DNA from 4 places in the Arthrobacter pascens genome. Region 1 is predicted to be linked to each of the others. Evidence: riboswitches for the same ligand, from Rfam matches in the RefSeq annotation. Region 1 holds a riboswitch; each other region holds the start of a gene.

The links. A riboswitch is a leader RNA that binds a small molecule or an ion and turns the genes downstream of it on or off. The one in region 1 is predicted to bind S-adenosylmethionine.
Region 2: it holds a riboswitch for S-adenosylmethionine, as region 1 does, so the genes downstream of both, QFZ40_RS17345 (cobalamin-independent methionine synthase II family protein) here and metX (homoserine O-acetyltransferase MetX) in region 1, are expected to answer to the same signal.
Region 3: it holds a riboswitch for S-adenosylmethionine, as region 1 does, so the genes downstream of both, QFZ40_RS06385 (aminotransferase class V-fold PLP-dependent enzyme) here and metX (homoserine O-acetyltransferase MetX) in region 1, are expected to answer to the same signal.
Region 4: it holds a riboswitch for S-adenosylmethionine, as region 1 does, so the genes downstream of both, QFZ40_RS00420 (DUF1737 domain-containing protein) here and metX (homoserine O-acetyltransferase MetX) in region 1, are expected to answer to the same signal.

The regions. Positions count from the first base shown of each region.
Region 1 is NZ_JAUSXF010000001.1:2,895,678-2,897,869, forward strand. Features, by position in the region: gene QFZ40_RS13335 (hypothetical protein) at 1-231, shown strand, start outside; gene metX (homoserine O-acetyltransferase MetX) at 261-1,376, opposite strand; SAM riboswitch class IV at 1,389-1,504, opposite strand; gene QFZ40_RS13345 (bifunctional o-acetylhomoserine/o-acetylserine sulfhydrylase) at 1,618-2,192, opposite strand, start outside.
Region 2 is NZ_JAUSXF010000001.1:3,793,497-3,795,688, reverse strand. Features, by position in the region: gene QFZ40_RS17345 (cobalamin-independent methionine synthase II family protein) at 1-1,182, opposite strand, end outside; SAM riboswitch class I at 1,192-1,296, opposite strand; gene QFZ40_RS17340 (adenylosuccinate synthase) at 1,600-2,192, shown strand, end outside.
Region 3 is NZ_JAUSXF010000001.1:1,373,967-1,376,158, forward strand. Features, by position in the region: gene QFZ40_RS06385 (aminotransferase class V-fold PLP-dependent enzyme) at 1-1,300, opposite strand, end outside; SAM riboswitch class IV at 1,362-1,475, opposite strand; gene hisN (histidinol-phosphatase) at 1,633-2,192, opposite strand, start outside.
Region 4 is NZ_JAUSXF010000001.1:93,561-95,752, forward strand. Features, by position in the region: gene QFZ40_RS00410 (O-succinylhomoserine sulfhydrylase) at 1-442, opposite strand, end outside; gene QFZ40_RS00415 (rhodanese-like domain-containing protein) at 443-853, opposite strand; gene QFZ40_RS00420 (DUF1737 domain-containing protein) at 850-1,107, opposite strand; SAM riboswitch class IV at 1,121-1,235, opposite strand; gene QFZ40_RS00425 (acetyl-CoA C-acyltransferase) at 1,326-2,192, opposite strand, start outside.

The DNA of each region.
Region 1 (2,192 bases):
CCGCCGCTGAACGAGCCCTTCCCGCCATATGACCAGCCAATGGCTTCCCGGGAGCAAGGGCCCGGCCAGGAAACGCGGCAGCAGCCGCCTGCCCCTGCGGCTCCCCCGCCGCCGTCGGCCCAGCAGGGCTTCCGGGCCCGGAAGCTCGCCGAACTGGACCAGCAGTACAGCAACGGCGAGCTGGCCATGGAAGACTACATGGCCCGCCGGGCCGAAATCATGAACGGCTAGATTCCCGCCTGTGGCAGGATCACTAAGGGCTAGACCAGGAACGTCTTCCCGAGCTGGCTGCCGAGCTGTCCGATCTCTGTGAGGAACCCGTCGTGGCCGATGGGCGCTTCAATGACGTGGACGTCCACGTCTCCGGGCAAGGCTGAGGCCAGTTCGCGTGACTGGGACGGGAAGTACAGCCGGTCGCTGTCCACGGCTGCCACGAAAAACCGCGCGGTGGCCCGGTCAAGGGTCTCACGCAGGGAACCCCGCCCGCGGCAGATATCGTGGCTCATGAGTGCCTCGGTGATGGCGATGTAGCTGTTGGCGTCAAAGCGCCGGACGAGTTTGCTGCCCTGGTGGTCCAGGTAGCTTTCCACCTGGTAGCGGCCCCGGTCGCCCAGGGATGCGGCCTGCAGCGGTGTTTCCGCCGCCTGGGCCGTCCGGCCGAACCGTCCGTCGAATTCCGCGGCCGAGCGGTAGGTGATGTGCGCGATCCGCCGAGCCAGCGCGAGGCCGTCCTCGGGGAAAGGACCGCCGTAGTAGTCGCCGTCGTTGAAGTTGGCGTCCTGCCGGATCGCCAGGGTCTGCGCCTGGGCAAAGGCGATCTGTTCGGCGGTGCTCGCCGCTCCGATCGAAATCACCGCGCAGCGCTGCACGCGTTCCGGATACGTGACTGCCCACTCCAGTGCCCGCGCGCCGCCCATCGAACCGCCCATGACCGCGAACCAGCTCCGGATGCCCAGCTGGTCAGCCAGCCTGGCCTCGGCAACAGTACTGTCCCGAAGGGTAACCAGGGGGAAGCGGGAGCCCCACGGCCTTCCGTCCGGAGCAGGCGACGACGGCCCGGTGGATCCGTAGCAGCCCCCCACGATGTTGATGGACACAACGAAGAACCGGTCCGTGTCCACGGGTGCCCCGGGTCCGGCCAGTTGCTCCCACCAGCCGGGCTCGTCGCTGTCGCCCCGGGTCACGTGGGTGCTGCCTGTCAGGGCGTGCTCGATGAGGACGGCGTTGGATCCGTCCGCGTTGAGCGTGCCCCATGTTTCGTACGCCAGGGTGACGTCGGGGAGGAATCCGCCGGCTTCGAGCTGCAGCCCCCCGATGGCGGCATAACGGAGCACTCCGTTTTCGGGTACGGCTGTACGGGAGACGGTAATCGTCATCTGAGGACCTTTTCTACGCGCTTGCCTGCCGTCAAATGACCGGCAGGCCAGGTCTTCACCCGGGGCACCCCACCGCGGAAGGAGGGTTGCCGGCCAGCAAGCCGGGGCTGTCGCTGGCACTCATGACCTCCATTGAGTGTACGAAACAGCCCCGGCCTATGGCTAAGAGTGTGACTGGATTATGACTTTCCGGGGCGCGGCCTGCCAGACCGGACGCGCCGCACCCGGGACTATGCCCCGCTCACTTCCCGGAGCTCACTGCCTGGAGCGCCGCCTTGGCCGCCCGGAAACCCGCTTCAAGGTCAGCAAGGATGTCATCGATGTGCTCGATTCCCACAGACAGGCGGACCAGGCCCGGCGTGACGCCGGCAATGGCCTGCTGCTCCGGGGAGAGCTGGCTGTGGGTCGTGGACGCCGGATGGATGACCAGGGACCTGACATCGCCGATGTTCGCCACATGGCTGTGCAGCTCCAGGGCATCCACAAACCGCTTGCCGGCCTCGGCACCGCCGGCCAGGTTGAACGCCACCACGGCTCCCGTACCCAGGGGACCGTACTTGCGTCCACGCTCATACCAGGGGCTGGAGGGAAGGCCCGCGTAGGCCACTGATTCGACGTCGTCCCGAGCTTCCAGCCACTGCGCCACCGCGACGGCGTTCGCTACGTGCCGCTCCACCCGCAGGCTTAGGGTCTCCAGTCCCTGCGCTATCAGGAAGGCGTTGAACGGTGACACCGCAGAGCCCAGGTCACGGAGCAGCTGGACCCTGGCCTTGAGGATGTAGGAGAGGTTGGCCCCGAGTGCACCATCGGCGCCGA
Region 2 (2,192 bases), 900 kb from region 1:
CGCACCCTCACCCAGGGCCTCAAGCTTGGCCCAGGCAATCTGCGGGTGCACACGGCCTCCCAGTCCGCAGTCGGTGGAGGCGATGACGTTCTCACGTCCCACCAGCTCCGCGAACCGCACGATCCTGTCCGCCACGAGGTCGGGATGCTCCACGACGTTGGTGGCATGGGACACGACGCCGGGAATGATCACCTTGCCCTCGGGCAGCTTAGTGTCCTCCCAGATCCGCCACTCGTGCTCATGGCGGACGTTGGCTGCTTCAAAGGAGTAGCCGCCGGCGTTGATTTGCAGCACGGACCCGATGATGTCCGCGAACGGAATATCCGTCGTGTGAGGTCCATGCCAGGATCCCCAGCAGACGTGCAGCCGGATCCGGTCCCTGGGCAAGTCGCGCAGCGCCCAGTTCGTGGCCTCGACGCGCAGCTGGATGAACCTCAGGTAGTCCTGCAGCGCTGGTTCAGGGTTGATCTGGTCCCAGCTTTCCGCGAGCGACGGGTCGTCCAACTGGACGGTCAGGCCGGCGTCGATGATGGCCTTGTATTCCTCCCGCATGGCATCAGCGCAGGCATAGAGGAGCTCCTCATCAGAGGCGTAGTACTCGTTGGCCACCCTGGCGCACGAACCGGGGGACAGCGAAGCCACGAAGCCTTCAGTCAGGCCGGCTGCAGCCAGGCCCTTCTTCAGGTTCGTAACATCAGATGCCACCAGGTCCTGTCCGGTGTATGTCAGGGGCCCGGTGATCTTCGGCTGGGAGACGCTCTTGCGGTGCGTCAGGATCCCTGAGGACGGATCGGTGTAGGCGTCGTTGAAAGCCAGCCGGTCACGGCGATCGGGAAATGAGGTCAGCACAATATGACCCGGAGTAGAGCGATGCACCACCGGGTCCTTCCAGCGGTCCACATCCGTTGGTTCCAGGCCGCCAAGCCTGGCGAAGGAGTAGTTCCACCAGGCCCCGTAATCAACCGAAGTGGACATGGTGTGCCCGTATTCGCCGTCATTCGGGATATTCAGCCCGACATCCTTCTGCCGCTGGACGACACCCGCCACCGATGCTTCCAGCAACTCAAGGAATTCGGGAGTAATGCCGTCTGTTTCCTTAGCGGCGTTGGCGGCGATGAGCTCAGGTGTGCGGGGCAGGGAGCCTGCATGCGTGGCCCGGATGTGGTCAGTGTTGAGGGACATGGATCATTCCTTCCATCGGTCCTGGCAGTAGCACCTGCAGGCAGGATTGTCCCTGCACCTCCGCGGTTGCTGCGGCGTCTACGAGCCAGGTCTCTCGGCCGCTCCGGATGGGTACTCTCACTTAATGGCATCGCGCGGATGAGGGCAAGCCTTTGCCGGATTGTTTCACGGGATGGCGGCAGGTGGCGTGCCGGCAACGCGGAGCCGCGTCGCCGAACAAGTGGAGAAACCCCCGCATCCGCTAAACTTGGCTGGTAAGAGCCCCGAACTCTTGCCTGGCAGGCCACCGAAGCTGTTCCGCCAGACTGAAGCCGTCGGGGCATTCTCATGAACGGTGCCGACTTCCGGCATCCGCCCCTGGTGATTCAGGCAGGGCTGGACAACGGGATGCGGCCCGAACGAATGGGGGAGGATCCCATGCCAGCAATCGTGATCGTCGGAGCCCAATGGGGCGACGAAGGCAAAGGTAAGGCTACTGACCTGCTCGGCCACCGCGTCGACTACGTCGTTAAGCCCAACGGCGGCAACAACGCCGGGCACACCGTCGTCGTAGGCGGTGAGAAGTATGAGCTCAAGCTCCTTCCGGCCGGCATCCTCAGCCCCAACGCTATTCCGATCATCGGAAACGGCTGCGTGGTGAACCTGGAGGCACTCTTCCAGGAGATCGACGGCCTTGAGGCCCGTGGCGCCGACACGTCCAGGCTCCGTGTCTCCGCCAACGCCCACCTGGTCGCGCCCTATCACCAGGTGCTGGATAAGGTCACCGAGCGGTTCCTCGGCAGCCGCGCCATCGGCACCACCGGCCGCGGCATCGGCCCGGCATATATGGACAAGGTGGCCCGCCTGGGCATCCGGGTCCAGGACGTGTTCGATGAGTCCATCCTCCGCCAGAAGGTCGAGGGATCGCTGCGGCAGAAGAATGAGCTCCTGGTCAAGGTCTACAACCGCCGCGACATCGAGGTGGAGGAGATCGTTGCCTACTTCCTGTCCTTTGCAGAGCGCCTCCGCCC
Region 3 (2,192 bases), 1.5 Mb from region 1:
CGTAATCCCATCCCAGGCCCGTACGGCGGAGTTCCTCGATGCCGGCCAGCAGACGCTGGGCGTCTTCCAGCCGTGAACCCACGCCGAAGCTGGCGCGCAGGGAACCGGAGGGAAGGCCAAGGCGCTTGAGCAGCGGGTGCGCGCAGAAGCGTCCGTCGCGCAGGCCTACCCCATGTTCGGCAGACAGGTATGCGGCCACCAGGCCGGCATCGTAACCGGCTACGGAGAAGTTCACGACCCCGATGGTGTCCGTTTCGGGATCCGTGTCCTTGAAGATCTGATGTACGGTAACGCCCTCGATCCTCTGGAGTCCCTCCACCAGGAAAGACCTGATGGCCGACTCATGGGCGTGCCAGCGGTCCTGATCCAAAGCAGCGATCACCTGGGTGGCGCGGGCCAGGGTGGCAGCACCAAGGACGTTGGGTGAGCCGCCCTCGTGGCGAGCCGGCCCTGTGGTCCAGCTGACGCCGTCGAGCCTGGCTTCACGGACGGCTCCGCCGCCGGCGAGGTGAGGGGTTCCGAGATCGAGCCAGTCAGGCCTGCCCACCAGGACGCCCGCGCCGAAGGGCGCATAAAGCTTGTGACCGGAGAAGGCGAGGTAGTCGACGTCGTCGGTGCTGATGCTGATGCGCCGGTGCGGCGCCAGCTGGGCGGCGTCCACCACGATCCGGGCACCGTGTTCGTGCGCCAGCGTTGCAAGGGCCCGGATGGGCAGGATCTCACCGGTTACATTGGACGCACCGGTGACGGCCAGCAGGCTTACGCCGCCCTGCTCCAGTTCCGCCCGGAGTGCCTCGATGGTGCCGGCGATGGTGTCGGCGGCCACTACACTGCGGTGCGGCAGGCCCTGCCACGGCAGAAGGTTGGCGTGATGCTCGATGTCCAGATAAAGCACGTCGCCGTTCGGACGTCCGTCAGTACTCGGAAGACAGCCGGCCAGCAGGTTCAGCGAATCGGTGGTGTTGCGGGTAAAGACAACTGAGTCATCAGGGCGGCCACCCACAAAGTCACGGACGATGTTGCGTGCGTTCTCATAGACGGACGTGCTGATCTGCGATGCGTAGCCGGCACCACGATGGACGCTGGCGTAGAACGGCAGGATCTCATTGAGATAGGCCGACACAACGGAGAGGGCAGGAGCGGACGCGCCATAGTCAAGGTTGGCGTACCGGACGTGCCCGCCTTGGATCAGGGGCGCCTGAATCTCGGCACCGGTGACGGCGGACAGCGGACGGCCCGCAATGGCATTGCGTTCACTGAACAGCGTGGCCGGGCTGGTGGTGTGTACGGGGGCGGCGATGTTGGGGGAGACGGTGGCAGTTGTCACAGAGACCTCACTGTAAGAAGGACCCCTCCATGGGAATCCGCGCTTGCCGGGTCCGTTCCGGACCGGCCTGGTCGTCACCCGGGGCACCCCACCGCGAATGGAGGGTTGCCGGCCAGCAAACCGGGGTTTTGCGCTGGCACTCGTGACCTATTAAGAGCGTAGAACATGCTGCGGGCCAGGAAAAAGCGGGTTCCAATGTTAAGGGTTTTGTTACGCGGCGTTGTAAGAATCGGCTTTGCCCGAAGAATACGACGGCGGACGCACCCTAGTGGACGCGTCCGCCATCGAATATTCGGGTTTCCCGGTTAGAGGAGGTCGTCCAGATCCGGGTTGAGGCGCTTGAGAACCTCGGAGTGCAGGATCGAGTTGGTGGCCAGGGCGTTGCCTCCGAACGGGCCGTCCTCGCCGTCGAGGGACGTAAACCTGCCGCCGGCTTCAACCACGATGGGGACCAGGGCCGCCATGTCGTAGAGGTTCAGCTCAGGCTCGCAGGCAATGTCAACGGAACCCTCGGCCACCATGCAGTAGGACCAGAAGTCGCCGTATGCGCGCGTCCGCCAGACGTCCTCCGTCAGGCCGAGGAAGTCGTCCAGGCTCCCGCGTTCTTTCCATCCGCCGAGGCTGGAATAGGAGAGGGAGGCATCCGAAAGCTTCGACACGTCAGATACCCGGAGCCGGGTGGCGGCAGCAAGGGAGCGTCCCATGTATGCCCCGGCACCTTTGGCGGCCCACCAGCGTTTGCCCAGCGCAGGGGCGCTTACCACGCCAACGACGGGTTCGCCTTCATCGACCAGGGCAATCAGGGTGGCCCAGACGGGAACGCCGCGGACAAAGTTCTTGGTGCCGTCGATGGGATCGATGATCC
Region 4 (2,192 bases), 2.8 Mb from region 1:
GGGCTGCACGCCACTGGTCCAGGTCCGGCCCGTCAACGAAGACGGTCTCCACGCCCCAGCGCGGCAGGATGTCGTTCAGGATCACGAAACAGGAACCGAACAGCGAGCGGGCCGCAACTACCCTGTCTCCCGCAGCCAGCAGGGCACCCAGGGCGGTAAAGACGGCGGACATTCCGGACGCCGTCGCAAAGCACGCTTCGGTGCCTTCCAGGAGCCGGAGCCGTTCCTGGAACGTGGCCACTGAGGGGTTGCCGTAGCGGGAGTAGACAAACCGCTCGTCCTCGCCGGTGAAGGCGCGCTCGGCGGCGGCAGCGGATTCGTAGACGAACCCCGAGTTCAGGAAGACCGGCTCGGTGGTTTCCTGGAAGTTGGTGCGGTCAAGGCCGCCACGGACTGCCTGGGTGTCAGGGCTCCAGCTGGAGGCATCTTCGTTGAAGGTCACTTAGTTCTTTCCCAGGTTGGTCGGCAGGCCGCGGTTCTTCCAGCCGTTGATGGTGCGCTCGCCGTAGCGGTCGGGATCGCCTTCGAAGCCCTCCAGGACGTTATAGGACGTGAAGCCGGCCTGGGTGGCTGCAATGGCGGCGGCCACGGATCGGGCGCCGGAGCGGCACAGGAAGACCAGTTCGGTGGTGGTGTCCTCCGGCGCCTGCTGGGTGAGCTCCCTGATGAATTCCGGGTTGGGTATCCCGCCCGGGAAAGTCCATTGGATGAAGAGGGGATCGTTGTCCGTTGCCCTGGTGTCAGGGATGCCGATGTGCGCCCATTCGCCTTCCGTGCGGACGTCGACGAGGATTGCACCTTCCTGCAGCTTGGCCCAGGCTTCGTGCGGCGTGAGGTCTCCTGCATAGCTCATGCGTGGCCCTCGCCCTCGAACTCGAGGTCTTCTACGGCGGTGGCGACGGCGGCATCCGCACTGGCGATGGCCGCCGGGAGGATCAGGGCCTGTGCAACGATAACGCTGCTGCCGTTGAAGGTTGCGGCCGGGCTGCCGTGCAGCACGTAGCCTTCGCCCAGGGCGCTGGAGATCCGTTCGCAGAAGGCACGGTCGTCCGGCCCGGTGATCAGTCGGTAGGACAGCTTTTCTTCAGGGGCAGGTGCCTCAGACACGAGGGATCTCCTTCTTTCACGCTTGCAGCTCGAATGGTCGATATGCCGAGTATTCACCTGAGGCACCCCGCCGCGAAAGGGAGGGTTGCCGACCGGCCAGTCAGGGCTTGGCGCCGGTTCTCATTACTGCTCAAAAACGTAACACTTGGCACGCCGCCCCGCACCGCCGTCGTCGTCATGTTCCGTAACCAACCGTCACGGGTGCAACGAGGGCCGGGTCAGGCCTTGAGGATGAGGGCTTCCCCCTGACCGCCGCCGCCACAGAGGGCTACCACTCCGGTGCCGCCGCCGCGGCGCTTGAGTGCCAGCGCCTGATGGAGCACCAGCCGGGCCCCGGAGGCGCCGACGGGATGGCCCAGGGCGATCGCGCCGCCCTCGGCGTTGATCCGGCCCGTCGGAATTCCCAGGTCTTTCGCTGACTGGATGATGACCGACGCAAACGCCTCGTTGATCTCGATGAGATCCAGGTCCGTCACCTCGAGCCCTTCAAGCTTGAGTGCCTGTTCGATGGCCCGTGATGGCTGGGAGTGCAGCGAAGCGTCAGGGCCGGCGGTCTGGCCGTGGCTGCCGATCTCGGCAATCCAGCTGAGTCCGGCCCGCTGGGCTGCCGCCTTACTGGCAACCACGACGGCGGCGGCGCCGTCGGAGAGCGGAGAGGCAGAACCTGCGGTGATGGTGGCCGACTCAGCCGTGGAGAACGCAGGTTTGAGCGCTGCCAGCGCTTCCGGCGTCGTTCCGGGCCTGATGCCCTCATCGGAATCCACAACCAGCGCCGGACCCCGCCGCTGCGGAATCCCCACGGGTGCTATCTCCTCAGCCAGGAACCCGGCGGACCGTGCGGCCTCGGAGCGCTGGTGGGACCGCGCGGCAACCTCGTCCTGCCCCGCCCGGCTGATCCCCCGCTCGGCGTTGCCCGCATCGGTCGCCGCGCCCTGCAGCACACCGGAAACGGGATCCTGCAGGGCGTCCCCGTTCAGCGAATCCACCAGCGGGGCATCGCCTATGGCCACCCCGGTGCGCAGCCCGCGGAGCAGGTGCGGGGCGTTGCTCATGGACTCCTGGCCTGCTGCGACGATGAAATCAGC